2 regions of the Streptomyces sp. NPDC021224 genome follow, and region 2 is predicted to be linked to the other one. Evidence: riboswitches for the same ligand, from Rfam matches in the RefSeq annotation. Region 2 holds a riboswitch; the other holds the start of a gene.
What was found. Region 2 has a riboswitch for ZMP and ZTP ahead of ACH4PY_RS12535 (glycine hydroxymethyltransferase). Riboswitches for the same ligand answer to the same signal wherever they lie in the genome.

Region 1: another riboswitch for ZMP and ZTP. It lies ahead of ACH4PY_RS11080 (phosphoribosylaminoimidazolecarboxamide formyltransferase); the one in region 2 lies ahead of ACH4PY_RS12535 (glycine hydroxymethyltransferase).

Annotation. Positions count from the first base shown of each region.
Region 1 is NZ_JBIRPW010000003.1:593,657-601,208, forward strand. Features, by position in the region: gene ACH4PY_RS11055 (phosphatidylinositol-specific phospholipase C domain-containing protein) at 1-909, opposite strand, end outside; gene ACH4PY_RS11060 (AzlD domain-containing protein) at 1,071-1,394, opposite strand; gene ACH4PY_RS11065 (AzlC family ABC transporter permease) at 1,391-2,116, opposite strand; gene ACH4PY_RS11070 (helix-turn-helix domain-containing protein) at 2,196-2,768, shown strand; gene ACH4PY_RS11075 (crotonase/enoyl-CoA hydratase family protein) at 2,798-3,628, shown strand; gene ACH4PY_RS11080 (phosphoribosylaminoimidazolecarboxamide formyltransferase) at 3,669-4,826, opposite strand; ZMP/ZTP riboswitch at 4,925-5,010, opposite strand; gene ACH4PY_RS11085 (alpha/beta fold hydrolase) at 5,074-5,925, opposite strand; gene ACH4PY_RS11090 (DUF1772 domain-containing protein) at 6,024-6,764, opposite strand; gene ACH4PY_RS11095 (AraC family transcriptional regulator) at 6,852-7,552, shown strand, end outside.
Region 2 is NZ_JBIRPW010000004.1:183,219-190,770, reverse strand. Features, by position in the region: gene ACH4PY_RS12560 (hypothetical protein) at 1-29, opposite strand, end outside; gene ACH4PY_RS12555 (AraC family transcriptional regulator ligand-binding domain-containing protein) at 26-1,135, opposite strand; gene ACH4PY_RS12550 (TetR family transcriptional regulator) at 1,430-2,119, opposite strand; gene ACH4PY_RS12545 (hypothetical protein) at 2,223-2,375, shown strand; gene ACH4PY_RS12540 (DUF4190 domain-containing protein) at 2,449-2,730, shown strand; gene ACH4PY_RS12535 (glycine hydroxymethyltransferase) at 2,834-4,285, opposite strand; ZMP/ZTP riboswitch at 4,307-4,409, opposite strand; gene ACH4PY_RS12530 (enoyl-CoA hydratase/isomerase family protein) at 4,544-5,542, shown strand; gene ACH4PY_RS12525 (class I SAM-dependent methyltransferase) at 5,632-6,372, shown strand; gene ACH4PY_RS12520 (LacI family DNA-binding transcriptional regulator) at 6,558-7,552, shown strand, end outside.

The sequences.
Region 1 (7,552 bases), on a different contig from region 2:
GTCGTACCAGGAGGTGTCGATGCTGCCGCTGAGATAGGTGGCCGCGTCGCCGTCGAAGGCCACGAACCACGGACGCAGGGAGGTGTCGGCGTAGCGGGTGCGGGGATCGCCGGACTGGGCGTTGTGGACCGAGGGGAAGACGTTGGCCTGCGCGGTCTTGCCCTGGGTGTGCAGGTCGCGCAGGTAGCCGGCGTACTCGCTGTCCGTCCACAGCGAGTCGGTCGGGTTGGACTCCTCGACCGTGCCGGGGATGACCTCCAGCACCACCTTGCCCGCGAGCTGGGCGCGGGTGGGCCAGTTGCCGGCGGTCGCGGCCTCGTCGAGGGTGGCGTACTGGCCGCCGCCCGGCTTGGCGAGCAGGTCGGCGGGCTTGAAGACCAGGCTGCCGAGGTGGGCGCTGATCGACTGGTCGAGCTTGGCGGGGCTCATCCCGAAGGTCGACTGGAAGCCGGCCTTCATCTCCAGCTTGACGTACAGCGGGCCGTGGCCGGGGTGGGCGCCCAGCCACACCCGGATGTCGTCGAGGCAGCTCTCCAGGTCCTTGTTGGCGCCGCCCGAGTAGAGCTGGGAGGCATTGCCGGCGTTGACGCAGTTGTTGCTGTTGCCCAGCGGGTTGGAGTGGCTGACCTTCCACTCCTGGGTGACGAAGTCGTCCCAGACGTCGAGCTCGATCATCGACGTGCCGGTGTCGAGCGCCTGGGCGAGATAAGTGAAGGAGGCGGGATCGTAGCTGTTGTGCAGGCCGGACGTGGTGGCGCCGGACAGCGGCAGTGCGTCGGTGTCGGCCGAGGCGGCCGGGCCGGTGGCGGTGAAGGCGAGGCAGGCCGCGAGGGCGCCGAGCAGGGCGGCGCGTCCCGTCCGCGCGGCGGCGCGGCGGAGCGGAAGGCGGCGGGTGAGCGGACCGGTCACGTGTCCTCCTGTGGGGGATGGCTCTCCGTCAGGACGGTGACGGAGAGGCGTGAAGCGACGGAGACATGACACGTAACACGACCTGCATTCCTGCTGTCGCCTCCGAGTTCGGCCAACTCCTGGTGCCGGAGGCGGAGGCGGTGCGGTGAGCTGAGGCCCGGTCAGGGCACGGAGAGGAGGCGCAGCAAGGCGGTGGCCGCCGCGGCGGCGAGGACGACGACGAGGAAGGGGGCTCTGCGCCAGGCGCACAGCGCCCCGACGGCGACACCCGCGGGCCGGGCCGGACCCGCCAGGGCGTGCCCGTCGGTGAGCGCCGAGGTGGCGACGAGGGCGGCGAGCAGTACGACCACGGCGGTCGCCAGCAGACGTTCGAGCGCGGGCGGCAGGGTGACGCGGGAGCGCAGCGCCGGACCGGCGAAGCGGAAGGCGAAGGTGCCCGCGCCGAGCACGGCGGTGGCCGCGAGCAACTGGGCGCCGCCGCTCACCGGGCGTCCTCCGGGGCGGCGGGGCGTCGGTGCCCCTCGGCGGCGACACCCACGAGGGCGAGGAGCACGGGCAGCCCCGCGGGCAGGAAGGGTGCCGTCGCGAGCGCGACCAGCGCGCCGGCGAGCGCGGCGCGGCGGGTCCCGGCCGTGCGCAGCGAGGGGAGCAGCAGGGCGACCAGTACGGCGGGGAAGGCCGCGTCCAGGCCGAGGGCGTCGGTGTCGTGCAGGGCGTGGCCGCCGTAGACGCCCAGCAGCACACCGGCGTTCCAGCTCGCGAACAGGCCGGTGCCGCACAGCCAGTAGGCCGTGCGCCGGTGCGGCGGCTCGCGCTGGGCCAGTGTGAAGGCCACGGTCTCGTCGACCATCAGATGGCTCCCGGCGATGCGGCGCGGCCAGCCCGAGCCGAGGGCGTCGCCCACGGCGAAGCCGAAGGGGAGGTGGCGGGCGTTGACCAGGAGCCCGGCGGCCACCGCGGCGACCGGGTTGCCGCCCGCCGCCACCAGACCGACGAAGAGGAATTGCGCCGCGCCTGCGAAGACGACCACGGACAGCAGCACCGGGAGCCAGGGCGGCAGCCCGAGGCCGACGGAGAGGGCGCCGAAGGACACGCCGACCACGGCGTCGGCGGCGCAGACCAGGGCGATGTCCCGGGCCAGGCCCGGGGCGTGAGGAAGGAGGGGGCGGGGAAAGGGCAGCCGTCTTGTTCGCTGTATCGAACGCATCGCCGTCTATACTGAACATCTGACGAAGCGTTCGTCAAGGAGAACGCATCGACCGATAGAGCGAACGAAGGGAGCGGACGTGCCGCAGGACGGGGCCCCGCGCGGAGGGCCGCCGCTGGACGTGATCGGGGCCGGGCTGCAGCGGGAACGGCGGCGGGCCGGGCTGTCGCTCGCCGAGGTCGCCCGGCGGGCGGGCATCGCCAAGTCCACGCTGTCCCAGCTGGAGTCGGGCACGGGCAACCCCAGCGTGGAGACGCTGTGGGCGCTCAGTGTCACCCTCGACGTGCCCTTCGCCCAGCTCGTGGATCCGCCACGGCCCCAGGTGCAGGTCATCAGGGCCGGTGAGGGGCCGGCCTTCGCCGCCGAGCGGGCCGAGTACGTCGCCGTGCTGCTCGCCTCCTCACCGCCCGGCATCCGGCGCGACATCTACCTGGTGACCGCCCAGCCCGGCAGCGCGCGGGAGTCCGACCCGCACATGCCGGGGGTCGTGGAGCACGTGGTGCTCAGCACCGGGCGGGCGCTCGTCGGGGTCGCGGAGGAGCCGGTGGAGATCGGGCCGGGCGACTACATCGCCTACCCGGGGGACCTCGCCCATGTCTTCCGGGCCCTGGAGCCGGGCACCTCGGCGGTGCTCGTCCAGGAGCACCGCTGACCCGACGAACGCAGACGGAAGGAGCCGCCGTGCCCGGACAGGCCGAGGGGCAGGACCAGGAGCAGGAGCAGGAGCAGCCCGCCGTCCGCACCGAGCGGAACGGGCCGGTGACCACGGTCGTGCTGTCGCGCCGTGCGGTGCGCAACGCGGTCGACGGCCCCACCGCACGCGCGCTGGCCGACGCCTTCCGGGCGTTCGACGCCGACGAGGAGGCCTGCGTCGCCGTGCTCTGGGGCGAGGGCGGCACGTTCTGCTCCGGCGCCGACCTGACGGCGATCGGCACCGAACGCGGCAACCGCGTCACCGACCCGTCCGGTGCGCGGGGCCCCGACGCCGACGGGCCGATGGGCCCGACCCGGATGCGGCTCGGCAAGCCGGTGATCGCGGCCGTCGCGGGCCACGCGGTCGCGGGCGGGCTGGAGCTGGCGCTGTGGTGCGACCTGCGGGTCGTCGAGGAGTCGGCCGTCCTCGGCGTCTTCTGCCGCCGCTGGGGCGTCCCGCTGATCGACGGCGGCACGGTACGGCTGCCCCGGATCGTCGGCGCGGGCCGGGCCATGGACCTGGTGCTCACCGGCCGCCCGGTGGAATCGGCGGAGGCGCTGGCCATCGGCCTGGCCGACCGCGTCGTGCCCGACGGCACCGCGCGCGCGGCGGCCGAGCGGCTGGCCGCCGAGATCGCCGCCTTCCCGCAGGTGTGCCTGCGCCAGGACCGGCTGGCCCTGCTGGAGCAGGAGGGCCTGCCGCAGGACGAGGCGCTGGCCGTCGAGCTGGCGCACGGGTGGGTCTCACTGGCGCAGGCGGCGCGGGGTGTGGCCCGCTTCACCGCGGGGGAGGGGCGGCACGGCGCCTTCGGCGGATGACGCGGGTGGCGCCCCTCCCGGCCGCTCCCCGGGGCGGGCGTCAGTGCCGGAAGAGCCGCAGGCGGGTGTGGACGAGGGTGATGCCGTGCTCCCGGCAGGCGTCGGCGACGTCGCCCGAGCGGATCGAGCCGCCGGGCTCGGCGATCCAGCGCACCCCGTGCCGGGCGGCGTGGTCGACGTTGTCCCGGAAGGGCAGCGCGCCGTCCGAGGCGAAGGCGACCGACGTCAGGCCCGCCGCCCAGGCCCGCCGCTCACCCGCGCCCAGGTCGTCCGCCGGCACGGCCAGCGCCCGGCCGAAACGGGTGCGCTCGTCCGCGGTCATGTCGCCCTCGGCGAAGCGCACCTGCCAGTTGACGCGCTCCTGGCGGCGTACCGAGGGCAGGAAATGCAGCGCGGGCACCGCCGGGTGGCGGCGCAGCCACCACAGGTCCGCCTTCGCGCCCGCCAGCCGCGTGCAGTCCACCCGGGACTGCTGCCCCGCCCCGATGCCCAGCGTGACCCCGTCCCGCACGTAGCAGACCGAGTTGGACTGGGTGTGGCGCACCACGGCCAGCCCCAGCAGCAGGTCCGCAGCGGCGGACGTGGACAGCGGCCCGCCGCACACCACGTCGTCCAGCAGCCCGGCGTGCAGCGGCACGTCGTCCCGTGCCTGCGTCAGCCGCAGCCCGTGCAGCTCGCGCTCCTCCTGCGGCGGCGCGACGAAATCCGGGTCCGCCTCGATCACCAGGAAGCGGCCCTTCTTCTTGCGGCGCAGCGCGGCCACCGTGCCCGGTTCGAAGCCCGGCGCGATGATGCCGTCGCTCACCACATGGCCCAGCAGATCGGCCAGTTCGGCGTCGACCGGATGCGACACCGCGGCGAGGTCGCCGTAGGAGGACTTCGGATCGGCGTCCCGCGCCCGGACGTAGGCGCTGGTCAGCGCGCCCGCGCCCGGGTCGGTGCGGTAGAGCGCGGCGGCGCCTGCCTCCAGCGGTCCGGCGAGTGCCGCCCCGGCCGGCGAGACATGCTTGAAGGAGGCCGCGGCCGGCTGGCCCAGCGCGCCCGCGGCCTCCCTGACCAGCTGCCAGCCGCTCAGCGCGTCCAGCAGGTTGATGTACGACGGCTCGCCGTTCAGCACTCTCAGCGGCCATGCCCCCGCCCGCACGGGCACGGCGCTCGCCGCCGTCTGCTGGGGGTTCGTCCCGTAGCGCAACCGCATGTCCAGGCCTCCTCGCTCGGAGCCCGGCGGGGTGCCCCGCGGCCGGACCCGAAGCGTACGGGCTCACGGTGCGCGGGAGACGGCCGGGCTGCGTCGGCGGAAGGCGCCCAGGCGGTCGACGCTCACGCGAACGGACGGCCGCTCCCCGGTGGTTGGCCCACCCTCGCCAGTCGCGGCCACGGCCGACTCTAGCGGAGCCCCGCGCCGCCCGGCAGGGGAGCGGACCTGTCAGACGCGGCCGCCCCGCTCAGCGGTCCCCGAGCCCTGCCGCGAAGGCCAGCACCAGTGCGGCGACGCGCTCCGGGGCCTCCAGGATCGAGGTGTGCCCGACGCCCGGCAGCGGATCGACGCGGATGCCGGGCACCGCGCGGTAGTCGCCGTACGCCGCGGGCACCCAGCGGCCGTCCAGCTCCCCGTAGACGGCCTGGGCGGGTGTGCCGAGCGCCGCCAGCCGCTCCGGCACCGGCTGCTCGGCCAGGTAGCCGTAGGAGGCGCGCATGGTCGTCAGGAAGGAGCGGAAGCTCATCTGGCGCAGTTCCTCGGCCAGTATCCGCGGCGCGTCGCTGCCTTCGGGGAAGCTGCCGCCGGAGAAGGCGCGGATCTGCTCGTCGGTCGGCGGCCACCGCACCTCCGCGCTGACGGCGCCCGCGTCCTGCGCGGTGAGGGCGTCGATCCGCGGGCCGGTGTTGACGAGAGCCAGCCCGCGCACCAGCTGCGGGTGCCGTTCGGCGAGGGCGACCGCGGTGTAGCCGCCGCTGGAGTGGCCCACGACGACGGCCGGTGCGGCCTCCAGCAGCTCCAGCACCCGCGCCGCCCGGTCCGCCTGCTCCGGGATGCCGTACCCGCCGTCCGCCGGCTGCGCGGACCGCCCGTGGCCCAGCAGGTCGATCCGGACGACGCGGTGGGTGGCGGCCAGCGGCGGCACCATCGCCTGCCACGACAGGGAGGACGCCCCCGACCCGTGGACCAGCAGCAGGGCGGGGGCGTCGCGGGGGCCGTCCTGGCAGACGTGGATGTCGCCGCCGTCCAGCGGCAGCAGCGCCTGCGCGGCGGTGACGGGGTCTTCCGTGCGAGGTGATGGCGCATCAGGAATCGTCATGCCGACCATTGTCGGGGCCGTGTCGGGCCCCCGCGGGCATCGCCCCCCAACGGGGTCGTGGCGCCGCCCTGTTCGTCCCGGGCCCGGCCCGCCGGGGGTCACGCCCGGCCCGCACCGGCCGCCACCCGCATCGCCCAGGCCAGGCAGCCCAGCGCGGCGGTGCTGACCAGGGTGCGCGCGATGTTCCAGTGGATCCAGGCGGATTCGAAGCGCGCCCGGACCGCCGCCATGTCGTGGATGTGTCCGGGCGCGCCCGCGTCCGCGAGCTTGTTGTTGAGCGGCACGCTGCACCCCATGGTGATCAGCAGCGACAGCGCGTAGAGCACCACACCGGCGACGATCCACGGCAGCGCCGGGCGCCCCGGGCCGCCGCGGTGCAGCACCGCCGCGACGATGCCGAGCACCAGCGCGCCGCCGAAGGCGAGGGTGAACCAGCCGTTGAGGATGGCGACGTTGATGCGCTGCATCGCCTCCACCAGGGTCCGGTCGCCGGACCTGCCGAGGCCGGGCATCACGGCCACGGAGAAGGCGAAGTAGAGGCCGGCCATCAGCCCGGTGGTGAGGGTCGCGGCGAGCAGCACGAGGCCGCTGAGGGTGCCGTTCACGGCTGCTCCTCGGGTGGTCGGGCGGAGGTCGGGCCGCGGTACGGGCCGGGGCGCGGGTGCGGGCGCGGCCCCCCACGGCCCGGCGGCGGGTGCGCCGCCCTGCGGGCCGGGGCCGGTGCCGGTGCTCGGACCGGGGCCGGGGGACTGCGGCGGCCCGAAGAGGGCGGGTGCGGCGGGCGTCCGCGGTGCGTACGGGGCGGGCCGGGTCGGGGGCATCTGCGGCGTCTGCGTCATGACCTCAGTCAATCCGCGCGCCTCACGGCGCGGCCATCGCCGAAAAGCTCATCCGCATACGCGTGCGTCCACGCCTAGGCTGTGCGCATGGATGCCCTGGCCAGCCTGCTGGACGGTCCCCGCGCGCACGGCGCCTTCCTGCTGCGCTCGGTCCTCTCCCCGCCCTGGTCGCTGCGGATCGCCGACCGGGCGCCGCTGACGCTCGTGCACGTGGTGCGGGGCGACGCGTGGATACGCGCCGACGACGTTCCCACGCGCCCGCTGCGTCCCGGGGACATCGCCGTCGTCCGCGGCCCCGAGCCGTACACGATCGCGGACGGCCCCGGCACCGAGCCGCGAATCGTCATCCACCCCGGGCAGGTGTCCACCACCGTCGACGGGGTCGAGCTGTGCGAGCGGATGGACCTCGGGGTGCGCACCTGGGGCGACGTCCCCGCCGACCCCGCACGGCCCGGCGAACTGCCGCCCGGCTGCGGCGTCCTGGTCACCGGCACCTACGAGATGGGCGGCGAGATCGGCGGACGGCTGCTGTCCGCGCTGCCGCGCGTGCTCGTGCTGCCCGCCGGGGCGTGGTCCAGCCCGCTGCCCGCCCTGCTCAACGACGAGGTCGTACGCGACGAGCCGGGCCAGGAGGTGGTGCTCGACCGGCTGCTGGACCTGCTGCTCATCGCGGTGCTGCGGGCCTGGTTCGCGCGTCCCGAGGCCGCCGCCCCCGCCTGGTACGCCGCGCAGGCCGACCCCGTCGTGGGGCCCGCGCTGCGGCTGCTGCACGACGACCCCGCGCACCC
Region 2 (7,552 bases):
TGCTGTCCGTGCTCGCCGTCCGCCGTCATGGCTGCCGCGTCCCTTCTTCCGTCGCCGGTCCGCCGGTGCCTTCCGTGGCCCTGGGCCCGTCGCCGTCCGCCGGGTTCCCGTCCTCGCGGACGCCCCAGCGGCTCCGCGCCCGCCGCAGCGAGCGGGCCTCGGCGTAGCCGAGCCGGGCCGCGGCCTGCTGCGCCGACCAGTTTCCGGTACGCCGCAGGCCCAGGGAGAACTCCTGTCGCACGGCGTCCAGTTCCGCCCGCCAGGTGGTGCCGGACTCGGCCAGCCGGCGTTGCAGGGTGCGCGGGCTGACCGCGAGCTGCCGGGCGGCGGTGGCCAGCGACGGGCGGTCGTCGGCGAACTGCGTGAGGATCGCCCGCCGCAGGTCGGGCAGCGGTCCCGTGGGCCGGGGCGGCGGGACGGCCGCAGCGGTGCGCCGGATGATGGCCGCGAGCGCCGGGTCCGCGCCGGGCAGCGGGGTGTCCAGGGCCCGGCGGGTCAGGGTGATGCTGTCGGCGCCGGTGCCGAAGTGGAGGCTCCCGCCGCCGAACAGCTCCGTGTGGCCGCCGGTCCTGCGCGGCGCCCGGTGGGCGAAGGAGACACGCGCGGGGGTGACCGCGCCGCCGGTGCTGTGCCGGATCACCTGGGTGAAGGCCCCGAGGACGAACTCCGCCACCGGTCCGCGCAGTTCGCTGTCCGGCAGCAGCGCGCCGTAGGTGATGGTCACCTCCTCGTCCGACTCCTCGGTGTCCAGCGCGGAGCCGTCGCTCAGCAGGTGCAGGTAGGTGCCCGTGACCGCCAGCCCCTCGCCCAGCGTGGGCGCGGTGCTGAAGAGGTAGTCGAAGAGGTCGAACTGGCCGTGCCGGTAGGCCGCGGCGGTCAGCAGGCCCGCGTCCTGCCGTCCGGTACGGCCGAGCACCTCGGTCCACAGCCGGTACAGGTGCATCGACGGCACGCGCGCGGTCACCGGGCCGTCGAGCACGCCGGGCGGCAGCCCCGCCGCGCGCAGCAGCGAACGGGCCTGCGTGTCACCGGTCGCGGCGGCGCGGGCAATCAGCCGGGGAAGGGCGACGCTCTCGGTCGGCCCGGCGTTCTGCGCGGCCACGGCGGGCGGCGGGGACGTCAGGGGCGGCGGCATTCCGGGCACCTCGCGAGTCTGCGGCGTGGGGGTGTGCGGACGTCGGGCGGGCCGGAGGGGAGCGGTACGCGCGGCGCCGCCGGACTTCCGGAAGCCTAACCTCCTGCTGGCGCGTCGCGTTCGACTCCTGGCGCGTTCTGTCCTCCCCGGCCGCGGGAGCCGTGACGATGATCAGACGAACTGGTGTCTCCGGGCACCGGGTACGCCCGCGCCAGGGAGGGGGCGGGCGTGCCGGGGGGAGGGCCGCCGGCGCGGACGGGCCACCGTCCGCGCCGGTGAACCGTACCGCCGGTCTCAGCCGACGCCGTCGCCGCCCGCGCGTTCGCGCGGCCAGTGGCGGCGGCCGAGGCTGACGATCCGCATCCGCAAGGCGGCCGTCTCGGCGATCGAGGCCCGGACCGCCGTGTCGTCCGGCGGCGCCTCCATGACGGCCGCCGCGGTCAGCACCATGTGGTCCACGTACAGCCCGGCCAGCACCCGCAGTTCGGCGGGCCGCCAGCCCGCGGAGTCCGGCTGGGCGGCGAGCCCGTCGGCCACCTCGCCGGTGAAGCGCTCCAGTTCGGCGGCGATGGCCTCGCGCACCGGGCGCACCCCGCCGTAGCGCTCGCGCGCGATGAAGCGGACGTGCGCGCGGTGCTCGTCGGCGTACGCGACGGTGAGCGCCACCGCGCGGTCGATGAGGTCCGCCGGGTCGCCGGGGTCCGCCCCGTCCCCGGTCGCCGCGTGGTCCGTACCGTCCGCCATGACCTCCCGGACGACCGCGTGCAGGCTGCCCAGCGCCTCGCCGACCAGCGCCACGCCCAGCGCGGCCATGCCCGGGAAGTGCCGGTAGAAGGCGGCGGGTGCGACGCCGACCTCCCGGGTGACCTCGCGCAGGCCGAGGCTGCTGAGGCTCTGCCGGTCCAGCAGTCGCAGCCCCGCGTCCAGCAGCGCCTGCCGGGTCTGCTCCTTCTGGGCCTGCCGGACCCCTGGTGTGTGACTCATGTCATTCAGTAAACAACCGTTCTCCGACTCCCGCTACTACTAGACTCGTCAGTCAGTGAACAACTGTTTTCCGAATCTCCGACCGACTGGAGGTGCCGCCGGTATGGCCCTTGTCGTCTTCCTGCTCGGCATCGGCGTCATCATGGGCGCCGCCGCTCATATGCCGCTCACCGTCTTCGGCGTCGCGTCCGCGGCCGTCGCCGCGTGGCTGCTCGCCTTCGCCGTACGCGAGGCCGTCGCGCGCCGCCGCGGCTGACACCCGCCCCGGCGCCGTCCCCGCGCCGCCCGCCCCCACCCGACCACCGCCCACGGAAACGGAAGAGGACACCGTGAACTCCGCAGCCCATCCGGTCCCGGCCGGCGCTCCGGCCGCGACCACCCGCGACGCCGACGGCATGGCCGTCGCGTCCTTCCTGCTCGGCCTGCCCGGCCTGCTCGTGCTGAACCTCGTGCTCGGCCCCGCCGCGATCGTGCTGGCCCTCGTCGCGCTCCGCCGCGGCACCCGCCGCCGCGGCCGCGCCCTGCTCGGCCTCGCCCTCGGCGTGGCCGGCGTCGCCGTCCAGGTCGCGCTGACGATCGCCGGCCACGGGGTGCTCTGGTCGTTCGAGTGAGCCCCGCCCGCCGGGCGGCAAGGACAGGAAAAGGGTGAGGGCCCGGCCGGACGGCCGGGCCCTCACCCTTCCTCGCGGGGCGCGCACCGGCGCGCCCGTCACGTCAGCTCAGGTCGATGCCGGGGTAGAGCGGGAAGCCGGACAGCAGGTCCGCCGCGCGCTTGGCGACCTCGTCGGCAACCGCGGCGTCCAGCACGTGGTGCGCCTTCGACAGCCCGCCCTTGGGCGCGGCCGCGGCCGTCGTCCCGGACAGCACGGTGTGGATCAGCCCGGCGATCTCGTCCATCTCCGGCGCGCCGAGCCCGCGGGTGGTGAGCGCCGGGGTGCCGATGCGGATGCCGGAGGTGTACCAGGCGCCGTTCGGGTCCTGCGGGACGGAGTTGCGGTTGGTGACGATGCCCGCGTCCAGCAGCGCCGCCTCCGCCTGCCGGCCCGTCAGCCCGTAGCCCGACACGTCGATGAGCACCAGGTGGTTGTCGGTGCCGCCGGTCACGAGCTTCGCACCGCGGTTCAGCAGGCCCTCGGCGAGCGACCGCGCGTTGTCGACGATCCGGTGCGCATAGGCCCCGAACTCGGGCCGGGAGGCCTCCGCGAGCGCCACCGCCTTCGCCGCCATGACGTGCGGCAGCGGCCCGCCCAGCACCATCGGGCAGCCCCGGTCGACGTGCTCGGCGAGCGAGTCGTCGCACAGCACCATGCCGCCGCGCGGGCCGCGCAGCGACTTGTGAGTCGTGGTGGTCACGATGTTCGCGTGCGGCACCGGGTCGAAGTCGCCGGTCAGCACCTTGCCCGCGACCAGGCCCGCGAAGTGCGCCATGTCGACCATGAGCGTCGCGCCGACCTCGTCGGCGATCTCCCGCATGATGCGGAAGTTGACCAGCCGCGGATAGGCGGAGTAGCCCGCGACGATGATGAGCGGGCGGAACTCGCGCGCGGTCTCGCGCAGCGCGTCGTAGTCCAGCAGGCCGGTCTGCGGGTCCGTGCCGTAACTGCGCTGGTCGAACATCTTGCCGGAGATGTTCGGCCGGAAGCCGTGGGTGAGGTGGCCGCCGGCGTCCAGCGACATGCCGAGCATCCGCTGGTTGCCGAACTCGGCGCGCAACTGCGCCCAGTCCTGCTCCGACAGGTCGTTGACCTGCCGCACCCCGGCCCTGGCCAGGCCCGGGGTCTCGACCTTCTGGGAGAGCACCGCCCAGAAGGCCACCAGGTTCGCGTCGATCCCGGAGTGCGGCTGTACATACGCGTGCGAGGCGCCGAAGACGCTGCGGGCGTGCTCGGCGGCGAGCGCCTCGACGGTGTCGACGTTGCGGCAGCCCGCGTAGAAACGGCGGCCGATGGTGCCCTCGGCGTACTTGTCGCTGAACCAGTTGCCCATCGCCAGCAGCACGGCGGGCGACGCGTAGTTCTCGCTGGCGATCAGCTTGAGCATCTCGCGCTGGTCGGTCAGCTCACCGGCGATGGCGTCCGCGACACGCGGCTCGACACCCCGGATCACGTCCAGGGCACTGCGGAAGGCGATCGACTCGGTGCTGTACGGCTGTTCGGGCGCGGCCACGGCGGTCCTCCGGTTGGTCAACGGGACGGCCCAGGCGCACGGCACTTCGATCTTCCGGATCTTTCCGGTCGAGCCGCTCCCCGATGGTTGACCCCATCCCAGCGCGCCAGTCACGGCTCCGCCCCGAGCCTACCAACCCCGCCCGGCGGGCACACCGGGGGAGCGCGCCGCCCGCGCCGTCCGGGGCGGGCGGCACCGCAGCTCAGGGCGGAGGGCGGGCGGTGTTTGATGGGGGCAGGCGACGGCGGAAGGAGCCGCATGGCAGGCAGCAACGGGCCCGCACCGGTGCAGACCCGGGTCGGGGCGGACGGCACGGCGGTGATCGAGCTGGACCGCCCGGCCGCCCTCAACGCGCTCGACCTCACGATGGTGCGGCTCATGACGGACGCGCTGGTGCGGTGGCGGGACGACCCGGCCGTCCGCTCCGTCCTGGTCGTCAGTACCTCGCCCAGGGCGTTCTGCGCGGGCGGCGACATCGTGGCGGTGCGGGCTGCGGGCGCGTCGGGCGACGAGGACGCCGTGCGGGGCTACTTCACCGCCGAGTACGGCCTCAACGCGCTGATCGCGCGCTACCCGAAGCCGTACACCGCGCTCGTCGACGGCTACGCGATGGGCGGCGGGCTCGGCATCTCGGTGCACGGGTCCGCCCGGGTGGTCACCGAGCGCGCGTCGCTGGCGATGCCGGAGACGGCCATCGGCTTCTTCCCCGACATCGGCGCGAGCCACTTCCTGCCGCGGCTGCCGGGCGCCTACGGCTGGTACCTGGGCCTGACCGGCGCGCGGATCGGCGGACCGGACGCGGTGGCCTGCGGGCTCGCGACGCACCATGTGCCCGCAGCCGAGCTGCCCGCCCTGCGGGCCGCGCTGACCGCGGACGGCACGCCCCCGGACGCGGTCCTGCGCAGCTTCGCACGTCCCGTCCCGGAGCGCCCCGCGCACGCCGCCGCCGTGGCCCGCTGCTTCGCCGAGCCGGACCCGGCGCGCGTGCGGGCCCGGCTGGTGGCCGAGACCGAGGACGCGCGGTGGGCGGCGGACACGCTCGCGCTGCTCGACGCCGCCTCGCCCGCGAGCCTCGCGGCCACCGCGGGCCTGCTGCGGGCGGGTGCGGGATCGACGCTGGAGGAGTGCCTGGCCCGTGAACTGGAACTGGCGTGCCGTACGGCGGGCAGCGCCGACTTCCAGGAGGGGGTGCGTGCGGCCCTGGTGGACAAGGACCGGAGGCCGGTCTGGTCGACCCCTGCGCAGTCCACATTGTAAGATGGCGGTGTCACTATACGGACAGCGGGCGTAGTGTCGCTGTCGAACCCGCCGCGCCGCGGCGGGACATGGCCACGGGAGAGCCGAGCATGCCTCGCGAATGGGACGCCAAGACCTACGACTCGCTGCCCCTGCCCCACCTGGGCTGGGGCCGCCGCACGCTGGGGCGGCTGGAGCTGCGGGGCGACGAGCGGGTGCTCGACGCGGGCTGCGGCACCGGCCGCGACACCGAGGGTCTGCTCGACCGGCTGCCGCAGGGGCAGGTGGTCGCCGTGGACGGATCCGTCCGCATGCTGGACCAGTTGCGTGAGCGGCTGTCCGGCCGGCTGGACCGGGTCGAGGTCGTGCACGCCGACCTGACGAAGCCGCTGCCCTTCGACGGCGAGGTGGACGCCGTCTTCAGCGTCGCCGCCTTCCACTGGATCGAGGACCACGCCGCCCTCTTCTCCTCGCTGGCCGGGCGGATGCGGCCGGGCGCCCGGCTGGTCACCGAGTGCGGCGGCCAGGGCAACATCGCGGCGGTCAACGCCGCGGTCGCCGAGGTGACCGGCGAGGCGCGCGACGTCTGGGAGTTCGCCGGCGTCGAGGACACCCGGCAGCGGCTGGCCGAAGCGGGCTTCACCGACATCGAGGTGCTGCTGCGGCCCGACCCGGCCCGCTTCGAGCCGGGTGAGCAGCTGGAGGCCTTCCTCGCCACCGTCGTGCTGGGCCCCTATCTGGACGCGATGGCCGAGGACGACCGCGAGCCGTTCGTGAAGGCGGTGGCCGCGCGCCTGGCGGAGCCGGTCGTCGACTACGTGCGGCTGGAGATCGCCGCGACCCGCGGCTGACGCCGGGGCCACCGCACGGTGCCGCCCGGCGTGCGGTGGGACGGGGGTCCGGCAGCCGTGCCGGGCCGCCGTCCGCGTTGTTAAGGTATGGGCGCCGATCACCCGATCACCCGTCAGTCCGCCCGTCGGCCCGTCATCCGGGACCGGCGCGCGGGCCCGCGGGCCGTCCGCCGTATCGAGGCCCCATGAGCCCCAAGAAGCGTCCCACCATCGCCGACATCGCCGAGGCCGCCGGTGTGTCCAAGGGCGCCGTGTCCTACGCGCTCAACGGCAAGGCGGGGGTCTCGGAGCAGACCAGGGCCAGGATCCTGGAGATCGCGGCGCGGATGGGCTGGCACCCCAGCAGCGCGGCCCGTGCGCTGTCCGACGGGCGCAGCGGCGCGGTCGGCCTCGTGGTGGACCGCCCGGCGTGGGTGCTGGGCATCGAGCCGTTCTTCATGCAGCTCATCTCCGGAGTCGAGGCGGGTCTCGCGGCCACCGGCACCGCGCTGCTGCTCCAGGTCACCGACGACGCCCGCGCCGAGGAGGCGGCCTACCGCCGCTGGTGGGGCGAGCGCCGGGTGGACGGGGTGCTGCTGGTCGATCTGCGCGAGCAGGACGCCCGGCTCGGCCTGGTCGCGGAGCTGGGCCTGCCCGCGGTGGTGATCGGGCACGCGGCGGAGTCCTCCGGGGTGCCGTCGGTGTGGATCAACGACGGCGCGGCCGTACGCGAGACCCTCGCGTACCTCGGAGCGCTGGGCCACCGCCGGATCGCCCGGGTCGCCGGCCCCGCCGACTTCGTGCACACCCGCGAGCGCAGCGAGGCCTTCGAGTCCGCCGCCGCGGAACTGGGCCTGGAGGGCGTGCCCTGCGTCTACACCGACTACTCCGGCGAGGCGGGCGCCCGTGCGACCCGGCGGCTGCTGTCGGGCTCGGCGCGCCCCACCGCGATCGTCTACGACAACGACGTCATGGCCGTCGCCGCGCTGAGCGTCACGCAGGAGATGGGCGTGCGCGTCCCCGGTGAGCTGTCCCTCGTCGCGTGGGACGACAGCGAGCTGTGCCGTCTGGTGCACCCGGCGCTGACCGCGGTCAGCCGGCGCGTGATGGAGTACGGCGAGCGGGCCGCCGCCGCGCTGCTCTCGCTCATCGACGGCGGCCCCGTCCCGGACATCCAGCTGCCCGCGCCCGCCCTCGTCCC